4 regions of the Oceanispirochaeta sp. M1 genome follow, and region 2 is predicted to be linked to each of the others. Evidence: riboswitches for the same ligand, from Rfam matches in the RefSeq annotation. Region 2 holds a riboswitch; each other region holds the start of a gene.
What was found. Region 2 has a riboswitch for cobalamin ahead of DV872_RS18285 (corrinoid protein). Riboswitches for the same ligand answer to the same signal wherever they lie in the genome.

Region 1 (3,333 bases), on a different contig from region 2:
TGGTCCGGACAAGATCTCCTTCAGAACCGGGATAATCATACTCCCCGCCTGTGTATCTTCCTTCGGCTGCAAGAGAGCCTCTCAGGGAACCACTCCGGCTTAAGGGACCAAAGACCCGTCCGCCTCCTCTCCAGGTCTGAAAGGCTCCTGCAGAGAGGAACAGCTCAGCTTCCGGGACATAGGCCGGTTCGTCTTTCGTCACAATGTTGATTACACCAGCCATGGCCCCCTCGCCATAGACCGCAGAGTTACCACCTCTGATAACTTCTATTTTTTCAATATTGGTCAGAGAATAAGAATTGAGGTTTACGGGATCTCCCTTTCCGTTGTTCTGGGGAATCCCGTTAACAAGAATCAGAACCTGTTTCCCATTTGAACCTCTGATACTTACAGCCGCAGGTTCAAGTGTCGTACCGGATCGGGTTATGGTGACTCCGGGAGAAAGATTTATGGCCTCAGCTACAGTTCTGGCACCACGGCGTTCCCATAATTCTCTTTCAATACTTGTTTTCTGCCCGGCTTCATTATCGGTTTCTGTTTTCTCTTCTTCTATTACGATTATGTCTTCGGAGAAGAGCGCAGTAGTATGAGTATGTATGAGGATCAATATAATAAATATATTTTTTAATCTGCCATTGAGTATCACCTGTCAGCTACCTCCGGCAGGGGCTGTGTTGATTCCCATGGCTGCCATTAAATTAGCTCCCAGGCTCCAGTCCTTGGCATAGTCCTGGCCATCGAGGATGTTCTCATCATCTATGATTTTGAGATATCTCATCTCTCCCTCAGAAGGCCATGAGACAGTGGAATCTGTTGTGAGTACAAAGTCTGAGAGATCAAAACGGACACCGCCCAAATTTTCATCATCTGATGAGAAATATCTGCTGATTTTTTTGCCGTTAATCTCTACCCACTTCTCAACTCCATCCACCATAGTCAATTCTTCTGCCTGAATGTCTTTTCTAAAATTGGCCCAGGAAGGTTCATTGCCATGGAGTCCTGATACATTTCTGTAAACATAGTTCTCATTACTTGTGTCCGGGTGAGGATTTATATCATAAGTTTCAAAAGCCGGTTTATACCAGGTTGTTCCATCTTCTGAAACTTCCACAAAGGCAAGCTCGCAGCAGAGACCATCGGCTGTACTGCCCCAGGCAAATGTTTTGGTAAAGGTTATAAAATCATCACCCGAGCCATCTTTGATGACATAGCCGGGATCGAATTGCCATATCCCCCATCCGTTTATTCCCAGGGGACAGCTGCTTCCATCTCCGCTGGTGTTTGAACCTGATCCTTCAGGAGGACCAAGGGCATCCTGTGTGAATTGTACTAATGGGCGTCCTTCGCTGTCAGTATATTCTCCGTTTTGCCGGGAGGAACCTACGACTCCGGGTGACCATTCAATAAACGCTGTCAGGTAAACATTGTCAGGATATGATGGATCTTCAGACAGGACTTCCTGCCATGATTTTAAATCTTCGTCATTTGTTTCCGGAGTGTAGGGTGAGGTAGGTCCGTCATTTGAACCGCAGCTGAGTATGGATAAAAACAGCCCTGCTGCCAGGACTGCTCTATAAAAGAATCTTATCACTTAGAGCTGAGTTGCTGTTGAGAAATATCCAAAGAAGCCGGCAGCTCCTGTGGCACCGCTCATTGCCTCATTATAAGTATCAAAGTATGTATTTGCCGGGTAGTCGGAACCTTCAGCGAATTCCATTGTACTTGTCTCTCCGCTTTCAAGATTCTGCCAGCGGACTACCATGAATTTATCTTTTGCTTCAGGGGTGTAAATTGAAGGGGTGGTACACTTAACTACAATAAAACCGTAGCTGCCTTCACCGCTCTCTGATGCATTCCAGTCATCGTTATCAATAACAACAATATCATAAGAGAAAAATACAGAGTCATCGAAACTTGTGTTTGTGAACTTTGTAGCTGTAACAGTTAGTGTACTGCCGTAACCTATGTCCCAATTACCGATAATTGCCAGGGGTTCATCAACCAGATCATTACCACAAGACATGAAGCCTGCAACAACAAAGAGAACCATAAAGAGAAGAGCCAGTTTACCAAGATTTTTTTTCATTTTTCCTTCCTTAGCGGCCGGAAAAAAAGACAGGAATAGCATAAAGATCAAAGTTCTATTATTAAAACAATTTGTCCTGGAGCATATATCCCGGCTTATTCCACGAAGCCTGAAATAAAATATTATGCAGTACCAGAGTTTCCTGACTCGGGGCCTGCTGTACTGCCCTTCCCGGTGTTAACCAGTGGTTTTGCAGTCAGCGTTGCTCCCTTACAGTGGCGGGTCCGTGAAGGCTTTTCACCTTACTTCCTCTGAAATATTGCTTGTTTAATTAAAGACTTGATCAGTAATATCATATATAAAAAATCGGACAATCTTTTGTATAATTTTATTTAAGACAACCCTGGAAGGCATAATCCTGATTACAAATAAAGGTTTACGCCATATGGTTCAATTGATTATTGCCTTGAGTTTGATAAATAGCCTGTTTGTATTAAAATCTCATTATGATTGAACTGCAAAATAATGCCTCCATTGATTCTCTACTGAATAAATACAGCGCCGATTTTCCAGAAGAGCTGGCTTCTGTAAATTTGTTCAGGGCTTTCCTGGCTGAGGGTGATTCCCTTACAAGAGCTCAGGAAATTGGACACTTCACAGCATCCGCCTGGATCATTAATCATAATAGGGATATGGCTCTCCTGACCCATCATGCCAAGTTGGACCTATGGCTGCAGCTTGGCGGTCATATTGAAGAGGGTGAGACTGTTTTTACTGCCGCTATCAGGGAAGCCTCTGAAGAGTCGGGTCTGAAATCTGTCAGACTTCTTTCTTCTGATTTATATGATATTGATGCACATCTGATTCCTGAGCGTAAGGGTCTCGAGGAGCATTTTCATTTTGATCTCCGCTTTCTGATAGAGGCGGATTCTGATGAAGCTCTGCAGATAAGCTCTGAGTCCAAAGATCTGAAGTGGATGATAATTGAAGATATCAGGACCTTGAATGACGGCCCTTCTGTTATGAGGATGGTAAAAAAATGTCCGGAAGTTTTTTGAAGCGAATATAAATAGGAACCCCTTGTCTATGAGTCAGCCTTTGGTGTATGTATCTAACATGCACCAAATGAAAAGTCTTCTATTGTTCATCTTTTTTTGCGCGGCACAGCTGCTGACTGCTCATCCCCATATGTCAATTACAAACCGCTGTATCGTTCACTGGGATGGTGACAGCCTCTCTGGTATTCAGCTGGAATGGGATTTTGATAAGTACTTCAGTGCAGATATTATTCAGGGATATGATCTGAA
Region 2 (3,333 bases):
GGCTCTATTGCTGCGGGAATAAATACCCTGATAAAAGAGTCGGGTTATGAACTTGATGATATAAAAAATGTTTATATTGCCGGTGGATTCGGTTCTTATATAAATAAAGAGAGTGCCCTGGATATCGGCCTGCTCCCGGAAGGACTCCGGGGTAAAATCAGTTCAGTGGGAAACTCCTGCGGCGGCGGTGTTATCCGCTGTGCTGTCAATCAGGATGAACTCAAAAAGACAGAAGATATCCGCAGACATTGCGAGTATATAGAATTATCGTCCAATCAGGGATTTCAGGAAGAATATATGATGAGCATGTATTTTCCCGAATTTGATTAATGGTCTATACTATTCTGATATGAACGGCAAAGCTATAAATTATATATCTCCATTCTATGAAAAAGCTCTGGCAATTGCCGATGTCTATAAAAAGGCAACAGGCATTGAGTGTTTTGTAATAAACAGCAAAGGCTACCGTATGAGTATGGAGGGCGCCAAAGAAGCAATATGCCCCTTCTGCAACTCTCTCAATGAGATCTGCAATAATAAAGCGGACTGCCGTCAGGCCCATCTTTACGGCGGCTATCAGGCGGAACGTTTCGGCGGCAGTTATATCTATTTCTGCCCTATCAATATGCTTCACTGGGCCTCTCCCCTTATGGAAGAGGGAATAATGACCGGTGCTCTAATCGCAGGCCCTGCTCTTATTATTGATTCAGAGGAACTTATAGAAGAACTGAACCAGAAGTTTGATCCAGAGTCTGTCCGCAAGGCAAATCTTAAAGAGAAAGTCCGTGAAATACCCAAACTGAGCACAGAGCAGGCAAAGGCCCTGTCAGAAATGCTCCTTATTACTGCTTCTCATCTTATTGAAGGAGACCATTCTCAGCTCACTTCCAAGAAAGAGAATATGGATCAGCAGGCCCAGATCTCTGAGTACATTCAGTACATTAAGGAGATGGAGACCAAGGATACCGAATTCGCACAATACCCCATTGAGAAGGAACGGGAGCTTCTGCATCTGATTCAGACAGGAGACTCCAAAGAAGCCAGATCAGTTCTTAACGAAATACTCGGTGCCGTTTTCTTCTCCTCAGGTGGAAAATTCGATGTAGTGAAAGCCAGGGTTCTTGAACTTCTGGTACTCCTGTCCAGAGCCGCTGTGGAAGGCGGTGCGGATGCAGAACAGATATTCGGTATGAACTACCAGTACCTGAGTGAAATAAATAATTACAACTCTGTAGAAGGCCTTGCCGGCTGGCTGGCCCGTGTTATTGTCCGCTTCTCCGACCTGGTCTTCGACCTGCGGGATGTTAAACATGCGGATGCCATCTATCAGACTATTCAGTACATTAATAAAAATTATGCCGAAAAGGTGACTCTGGATGAAGTTGCATCCGCTGTCTACCTGAGCCCAGCCTACTTCAGTAAAATCTTCAAAGAAGAGATGAAGTGCAACTTCAATAACTATCTGAATCAGGTTCGTATCAACAAGAGCAAAAATCTCCTAATGAACAGTAAATTTTCTCTTGTAGAAATCGCCGGTATGGTGGGTTATGAAGATCAGAGCTATTTTACAAAGGTATTTAAGAAGATGGCCGGACTCTCTCCGGGTAAATACCGTGAAAAGCGCGGAAAGATTGATCTTGAGACCCAGGAAATCCACAGCTGACAAACAATTACTAGTATTTTTATATGGATTATTTTTTATCTATTATTCCTATTTTTTACCAAAAATAGCTAATTTTCTCCAATACGGCTGGCTCAGGTCATAGCATACTGAAGCTCGTTCAGAGGGAAGGAAGTGAGGTGAAAATCCTCCACGATCCCGTCACTGTGAGCAGGGACAAACCTGAATCATGCCACTGGCAGCAGATTGCTGACCGGGAAGGCTCAGGGGAGATTGAACTGCAAGTCAGGATACTTCTTATGAACCGGTCTACAGGGCGTCACCGCTCAGCCGTATGCCGCATTTCGCACTTCGTGGATTAAGTCGAATGTCTCAAACAATTTACTTAATATAGAGTCTGAAACAGGGCTCTACCAAGGAGAAACAATGGTTAATCTAGAACAGATTTCTGATTTGATGCAGAAAGGTAAGGCAAAAGAAGTAGCGGAACTTTGTAAGGAAGCACTGGAAGCAGGAATTGCTGCACAGACAGTCCTCGATGACGCCCTTCTGTCTGCCATGAATATCGTAGGTGTTAAATTCAAAAACAATCAGGTTTTCGTACCTGAAGTACTTATTGCAGCAAGAGCAATGAATGCAGGACTGGTAATTCTCAAGCCCGAACTGGAAGCCGGTGGATCAAAAGCTGCTGGAAAAGCCGTTCTGGGAACCGTTAAGGGAGACCTTCACGACATCGGTAAAAATCTTGTTAAAATAATGCTCGAAGGAAAGGGTCTGGAAGTAATTGACCTGGGAACAGATGTATCCCCCGAAAAGTATGTTGAAACAGCAAAGGCAGAAGGAGCAAATATCATTGCCCTTTCCGCTCTTCTGACAACAACTATGACTCAGATGGAAAATGTTGTTAAGGCTGCTGTAGATGCAGGTATCAGAGATGATATCACTATCATGATCGGTGGTGCACCTGTAACACAGTCTTTCTGTGATTCAATCGGTGCCGATATCTATACACCTGATGCGGCAACTGCTGCTGAAAAAGCCTTTGAGATCTGTACACAATAATCTGTTGGCTTAAAGATATATTTTGATTACAATAAAACTCCGGAATCATCCGGAGTTTTTTTTATTATAAGGCCCTTAGGTCTCAGAGAATTAAACATCAGGACGCTAATAGAGTTCTGATAGTGTAAGGAGAACCATATGAAAGTCACTAAAGAAGTATTCGGAACACTACCTGACGGCAGCACAGCCGATATATATACACTGACAGGTGAAAACGACCTCACAGTAAGGGTCACAAGCTTCGGTGGAATCATCACTTCAATCCGCTGCCCCGACAGGAACGGAAAAGTTGAAGAAATCAACCTGGGATTCGAGACTCTGGACGAATATGTAAACACCCGCAATTACTTCGGTGCCGCCATCGGCCGCGTTGGTAACAGAATTGCCAATGGAAAGTTTTCTCTAGATGGTTCTGAATACACACTAAAACAAAATAATGGAACCAACTGCCTTCACGGTGGTATGACAGATACATTCGATAGGAAGAACTGGAATGTAACCCCCTTTGAAAGAAAAGGGGCCATAGGACTGATCCTGAACTCCTTCAGCCCCGATGGGGAAGAGGGATTCCCTGGAAACCTGAGTACCACCATGACCTATACCCTGAGCTCAATGGGTGAGCTTATTTTCGACTATAAGGCTGTCACAGA
Region 3 (3,333 bases), on a different contig from region 2:
CTGGCAGAGACCGATGAGTAAGGTTTTCTATTCTCATAAAAGACCCTTACTCCGCTGTTTTGAGCTGCCTGTGCCCGGGCTACAATATCTGTTATTTTCTTTTCTCTTGTTATCATGTCATCAACCATGCGCTTTGCCTGTACAGAACTTCCTGTCAGCGCTCCTACATTCAGAATCGTATGTTCAAATGCCCTGGGGTCACTTGTTTTAAAGATTGCAACAGGAATACCCAGAGAACGGAATTTATTAAAAGCGGTTTCAGGCATCATGTTATCTGCCAGAATCAGATCCGGATGTTTTTCAAGAATCAATTCAATATTAGGACGAGAAGAATTTTCAGCAACAACATAGATATCTTTCAGATAAGAGGGAAATGTTGAGTTACTGTCTCTTCCAACAATTGAATCTCCCTTGCCCAGGGCGGCAAGAAGTACAGAAAGACCCGAATTGGTACAGATGATCCTGTCTGTACCGGCGGGTAGGGGAACCTGATTACCCATGGAGTCTTCGATATATACAGTCTCAGGAATCTCTTTCTCTACTTCTATATCATTTACAGTATCTTTTACTCCCATTGCAGCCGCAGGAAAAATTATGATCATGCTGAGGCATATTAGAATCAATTGTTTTAGTACTTTGGTCATTTTCTTTCCTCCGGATCAGCAATAAAGCTGATTAAGCATCCACCGATTTATCGGGAGATGCTGCACTTCTCTAGGGTATAAAAGAAATCAGAACTGGCTGAGTATTCTTTTGGTGTTACCAATATAGATTTCCTGAATTGCAGGATTACTGGCCATACCGTCTGCGGCACTGGCTTCCATTCCGAGTATGGTTTTCCATGAATCTTCTTCATCACCCATAACATCATTGGTAATATGGTCCCCGTAGGTCAGCATCAAAGGTATGAATTTCACTTTCTTTGCTCCGCTGGCTTCAACCTGCAGAATAAGTTCATCACCGAAAAGGGGAGATCCTTCAACTGTTGCCACGCGTACATGATCATAGTTCTGAGACAGGTAATCATCCATCTGAATCAGCTCGGAATTGAACTCGGGATGATGATCATTTCCATGTGCAGAAAGGATGGTGAACGTATCGGAATCTCCGAATTCACCGGAAAGAGCGCTTGCGGTGTTCTGTATGTCTTCGGGATTGAAGAACAGTGAGTGTCCGTATTTCACATTCAGACCTTCAGTTCTTGTGTTAATAACTTCTCTATATTCAGCTCCTACCATAACCATAACGGTCTGAACTGCCACATCCCTGATATTGTTCTCTCTGAACATATCCATGGCTTCATCCATGGTGTAAAAACTTGCTTCCCGTGCAAAAATAGTGGTTTGACCGGCTTTTCTAAGTTTTTTGACAATAAATGAGGCGGTAAAGGCCCAGTAGATGTCATTGTCAGGGAACGCTTGTCTGTAAGCTGTATCCAGATCTTCAAGGTTGTTCTGCCCGGATTCATAGCTGCTGCCGAAGGCGGCAAGAAGAATCGCAGGCTTGTCCTGAGACTTTGCTGAATCTGATTTGACTCCGGCGGTGCCGGCACAGGAAACAATTGACAACAAAACTGCTGCCGCCAAAAGTGTGTTAAGTGATTTTTTCATTCTAAGCTCCTGAAAATTAAATTAGGAACTTCGAAGTCGGGGGTAGGGGAATGGATCAGATTCCGTACTACTCTTTCCTCGAAGAGCCGATACGACGAAACTAATTGTTTCATCCTCCAATGCAGGTCTCCTGACTTACAGGTCAATGTTTTTTGCCTTCCCGGATAAATATTTCTTTACCCAGTGACTTTCAAATAAAAACACACCCCTGATTACAGTGACGGGATCGCTCCGGATTCTAACCGGATTCCCATTTAAGCCAAGTTCCTTGCGGAACATACAGCACATCAGATTTGAACCAATCTTACAGCAGCTGCTGATAAACGATCAATAGATAATTTTTCACAATTTTTGTAATTTCTAATGATTATTTGATTTATTATTGACAATTTCGGACGCAAGTCTTCAGTATAGAGCCCTGATAACAAAGAAATTTTATCTACTGAACACATCAGGATTTTATAGGAGAGCGGGGAATGGAAGCTTATGTACAGGTCTATACGGGAGACGGTAAGGGTAAGACTACCGCATCTCTCGGCCTCACTCTCAGGGCACTGGGTGCGGGATATTCAGTGTTTTTCGGCCAATTCCTCAAAAACGGTGATTACAGTGAAATAAAAATGCTCAGGAAGATGAAGACTGTTCTGGAAGAGGGACAGATTCTTGAACTTGAACAGTATGGAGAACCCCGCTTTATCAAGCAGAAGCCGAGACAGGAAGATATTGAATCTGCTTTGAAGGGCTGGGAATCTATAAAAAAAGCACTTCATTCAGGCATATATGATCTTGTCATTGCAGAAGAGATAAATGTTGCACTCCATCTTGGAATGATCCCTCTCGAAGAAGTCCTTGAAGAGATAAAAAATAAAGAGTGTTCTGTCGAGTTTGTTCTCACAGGACGCTATGCTCATGATGATATCTGTGAAGCCGCAGATCTGGTAAGTGAGATACAGGAAGTCAAACATTATTATCAGGCCGGTGTGACCGCAAGAGTCGGAATTGAAAAATAAAACTGACTCTCCCCCGGCTACGATGAAGGGATTCATGGTCGCCGGCACTCACAGCGGCTGCGGTAAAAGTACTGTTGCCATGGGGCTGAACCGTCTGCTCAGCAGGCAGGGTTACAGGCTTCAGCCATGGAAGTGCGGACCAGATTATATCGACCCCGGATTTCACAGTATTGCAGCCGGACGAAATTGTCGAAACCTTGATACCAGGTTAATGAATATCAATGTGATTAAAGAGCTTTTTTCATATCATGGAGGATCTTCAGATTTCTCTTTGGTGGAAGGAGTTATGGGGTATTATGATGGTGACTCCGGACGCTTTATTGAAGGCAGCTCCTACCATCTTTCCAAGGTCCTTGGACTGCCTGTTTTTCTGGTTCTGGATGTACGTGCCATGGCACAGAGCGCAGGGGCTCTGGCAGCAGGTTTCAGCACATATAGGGATGATGCTCCCATCGCCGGATTTATACTTAACAGAACAGGATCAGAACGTCATTCAGGGATGGTCCGGGATGCAGTTGAAGAAGCAACGGGGAAGCCTGTCATAGGCTGTCTTCCCAGGCAGGATGATATTTCTCTCCCGGAACGTCATCTTGGTCTTGTTCTGGCTGAAGAACAGAGGGACGACCTCTGTGAAACACTGGATAAAATAGCCGATTCTCTGGAAAAAAATCTGGATATGGAGAAACTACTTTCTTTGTCATTCATCAGGAGCA
Region 4 (3,333 bases), on a different contig from region 2:
TTCCCTGGACAAGAATGGTTCCCTGTTTTGGTTTAAGCCTAGCTCTGAGGATTGAGAAGAACGTCGTTTTACCCGACCCGTTGGGTCCCAGTATGACAGTCAGTTCTCCCGGCTGTATATCGATAGAGGGGAGGTCCAGATAAAAACTCCCGCCATATGTGAACTTCAGGTTCTGTACTGATACAGATGAATCCATTTTACATCACCTTCCCTGAGTTACGGCGTAGAAGATAGAGGAAAAAAGGGCCCCCTGTCAGAGCCGTAACTACACCTACAGGAATTTCTGCGGGCGCTATGATTGTTCTTGCCAGAAGGTCGGAAAGGATCATCAGAATGGCCCCTCCCATTATGGAAAGAAATGTGAGATTCCTGTGTCCGGGACCGGAGATCAGCCTCATAAAATGAGGGACAAGAAGTCCTGCAAAACCGATAATTCCACAATTGGAGACTATTACTGCTGTTATCAGGCAGCTTACAAGCAGAAGCTGCAGTGACACCCGTTCAGGATTGATCCCCAGAGAGTGGGCTTCCTCATGACCAAGACTCAAAAGATCCAGTTCTCCGTGTCTGAAGATAATAAACAGGGATGATGGAATCAGGACTATCAGCAGGAGTATCACCTTTGTCATATGTGCAGATGAAAAACTTCCCAGGGTCCAGAAAACAATACGTTCAACTTTTTCCCTGTTCAGCATCATCATAATTGAGACTCCCGCCTGGGCTATGGAACTGAAGGCCACACCTGCCAGCAGGAGGGAGCTGATATTGTTCCCGTTCCGTGAGGCCAGGGAAAGGATAAGAAATACGGATAAAAGACTGCCCAGAAAGGCCGCAGCCGTAAGTCCCAGGGATGATATGAAAAATGCTGGAAGACCTATCATCATATAAAGAGACGCACCCAGTGAGGCTCCCGATGCTACACCCAGCAGATAGGGTTCTGCCATGGGATTTCTGAAGATTGCCTGAAAGACAAGTCCCGAGAGGGATAGTCCCGCCCCTGCAAGGGCTGCCATTAAGACACGGGGAACCCGAATTTGCATCAGGATTATCTCCTGCCCCTCATTCAGTCCACTTTTTCCGCCGCTGAACAGATATCTGATCAGACCGGAAAAGGGGAGGGATACGGCACCGATGGATGACGCAAGTATAAGAAGAGTGATAAGCAGAAAAAATAATGTTATCCCGGGAATCCGGGACGCACTTTTCTCAGGATTGATCAAGGGATGAGATCCATGATTCTATGGATCTGTTCAAGAGCATCTATCTGTCTCGGTCCCTGTCGTACCAGAATATTTTCATCAATTTCAAAAACACGGCCGTTTTGAGCCGCTGCAAGATCTTTATAGACGGGAAGGGTGAGAAATTCATCTTTCATTCCCCTGTTTACAAGAATAAGCTGCGGTTGTTTGGCAACAAGGAGTTCCTTGGAATAAGACCAACCCTCCTGATCCTCCGCAATATTGGAGCCGCCGGACATACTCAAAAGTTCGCTGATAAAGGTATTCCCACCGGAAGTCCAGTCTCCACCGTCTCCGAAGCCCAGGGCATAATAACAGCTGGGGTTTTTATCCATTGCGGCGACTGAAGCTTCCAGTGCGGCTCTTCTGTTATGGATATCATCCAAGAGTGCTTTACCTTCAGTTTCTGCATCCAGGAGCTGTGCGCAGCCGCTGATGACCTCTTCCATCCCCTCAAAACTCTCTTCTCCATAAATCAAGGCACTGGGAATTGAGTAGGATTCAAGTTTTTTAAGAACTTCAGGGTCAACATGGGTGGAACCGATAACAAGATCGGGATTAAGGGACACTATTGTCTCGAGACTGGGGTCCTGAAGACCGCCTACTGAGCTGATCATAGATACTTCAGCCGGGTAGTCACAGAAATCAGTACGTCCCACAAGGAGCTGCTCTCTGCCGAGGGCATAGATTGTTTCTGTGATATTAGGACCTAGAGAAATTATACGCAGAGGCCTTGATTCAAGCTCAATGGTAATTCCTCTGGAATCTGTAAAACTGAATGTCCGGGCAGACTCATCGGCGGGAGCCCCTTGTTCCTGACTGCCTGAGGCAAACAGGGGTACTGTGAATAGGGACAATAGGAAAATAAAAAGAATAGAAACTATGGAATTGATTTTTCGACCCATATGTAATCTCCTCGTTACATCATCAGGCCTGCGACAGCCCGATGCATTGGATTTATTCATTCCTTTTCAGGTTTTCTGACTCACAAATCATCAAAATCGGCCGGCCTTCCCGGTTTCCCAGTGACCTTTATCTGGCAGATTTCTCCCTGTTTACAGCGGCGGGACCGTGGAGGATTCTCACCTCTCTTCCCTTGAGTCCGGAATGTTGGGTGAAATTATACTATTTAACCATCCATTTTACTATGGGGAAATCAGTGGATTTTTGTGACTTTTTTACTGATGATCAGGAGTCGAAAAGCATTGACAGCAGAGAGGAAGCTAATAGAATATAAAATGAGTCTGCATTTAAAAGGAGAACACCCTCTTGGGATTCAGTAAAACTAATATAATATCGAATTTTCTGATAATTATGATTCTGCTGTTTATAATCACGGCCTTCGCCGTAGACGGCAGCGGAGCAATCAAAGGGTTCTGGACAATTCAGCTCCACCCCGGGCGGCTGATAAATGATTTCTTTGCGGTTGTCGGGATAGGGGGGACTCTCCTCAATTCTGCTGCCGTCGGCCTGGTGGCCATGATTCTCATCTACATAACGGGAGTCAGTTTTTCAGGCCCCACATTTGCAGCGGTATTCACCATCATGGGTTTCGGACTCTTTGGTAAGACACCCCTGAATATTCTCCCCATCATACTGGGAGTCTATCTCTCCGCCCGTCTTGTGGGAAAAGGACTGCGGGATTACTTGATCATCGCCCTTTTCGGGACGGCCCTGGGTCCACTGGTTTCTGTTGTGTTTCTGGAAACCGGGCTGCCTCTCTGGCAGGGGCTTATTCTGGGAGTACTCAGTGGAACAGCCGCTGGATTTATTCTTCCCGCACTGGCTGTGGCCATGCTGCATATGCATCAGGGATACAGTCTTTACAATATGGGGCTGACCTGTGGATTCCTCGCACTCTTTGCAGCATCTTTCTTAAAGGCTGCAGGACTTCCCTTCGAAAAGGCCCTTGCCTGGCACAGTGAAAATATCCTGCTTCTGCAGCTGATAATACCGATCCTCTCTCTTATGCTCATAGGATCAGGTATTTTCTTCTCCGGGAAAAAAGCCTTCAAGAGCTTTGTCCTAATTCAGAAACTGTCCGGTAGACTTCCTTCTGACTTTGTGGATATGGAAGGAACCGGGGGCTCTCTTG

Region 1: linked by a shared signal. The riboswitch ahead of DV872_RS11995 (hypothetical protein) and the one ahead of DV872_RS18285 (corrinoid protein) in region 2 are both predicted to bind cobalamin.
Region 3: linked by a shared signal. The riboswitch ahead of DV872_RS03015 (sirohydrochlorin cobaltochelatase) and the one ahead of DV872_RS18285 (corrinoid protein) in region 2 are both predicted to bind cobalamin.
Region 4: linked by a shared signal. The riboswitch ahead of DV872_RS09785 (ABC transporter substrate-binding protein) and the one ahead of DV872_RS18285 (corrinoid protein) in region 2 are both predicted to bind cobalamin.

Annotation. Positions count from the first base shown of each region.
Region 1 is NZ_QQPQ01000014.1:95,360-98,692, forward strand. Features, by position in the region: gene DV872_RS11985 (TonB-dependent siderophore receptor) at 1-607, opposite strand, end outside; gene DV872_RS11990 (hypothetical protein) at 650-1,591, opposite strand; gene DV872_RS11995 (hypothetical protein) at 1,592-2,086, opposite strand; cobalamin riboswitch at 2,200-2,392, opposite strand; gene DV872_RS12000 (NUDIX hydrolase) at 2,533-3,084, shown strand; gene DV872_RS12005 (DUF1007 family protein) at 3,152-3,333, shown strand, end outside.
Region 2 is NZ_QQPQ01000029.1:5,132-8,464, reverse strand. Features, by position in the region: gene DV872_RS18295 (ASKHA domain-containing protein) at 1-330, shown strand, start outside; gene DV872_RS18290 (PocR ligand-binding domain-containing protein) at 350-1,663, shown strand; cobalamin riboswitch at 1,756-1,938, shown strand; gene DV872_RS18285 (corrinoid protein) at 2,048-2,683, shown strand; gene DV872_RS18280 (aldose epimerase family protein) at 2,822-3,333, shown strand, end outside.
Region 3 is NZ_QQPQ01000003.1:184,307-187,639, forward strand. Features, by position in the region: gene DV872_RS03010 (ABC transporter substrate-binding protein) at 1-644, opposite strand, end outside; gene DV872_RS03015 (sirohydrochlorin cobaltochelatase) at 732-1,610, opposite strand; cobalamin riboswitch at 1,713-1,915, opposite strand; gene DV872_RS03020 (cob(I)yrinic acid a,c-diamide adenosyltransferase) at 2,087-2,620, shown strand; gene DV872_RS03025 (cobyrinate a,c-diamide synthase) at 2,610-3,333, shown strand, end outside.
Region 4 is NZ_QQPQ01000011.1:102,723-106,055, forward strand. Features, by position in the region: gene DV872_RS09775 (ABC transporter ATP-binding protein) at 1-196, opposite strand, end outside; gene DV872_RS09780 (iron ABC transporter permease) at 198-1,220, opposite strand; gene DV872_RS09785 (ABC transporter substrate-binding protein) at 1,217-2,143, opposite strand; cobalamin riboswitch at 2,191-2,375, opposite strand; gene DV872_RS09790 (DUF1576 domain-containing protein) at 2,553-3,333, shown strand, end outside.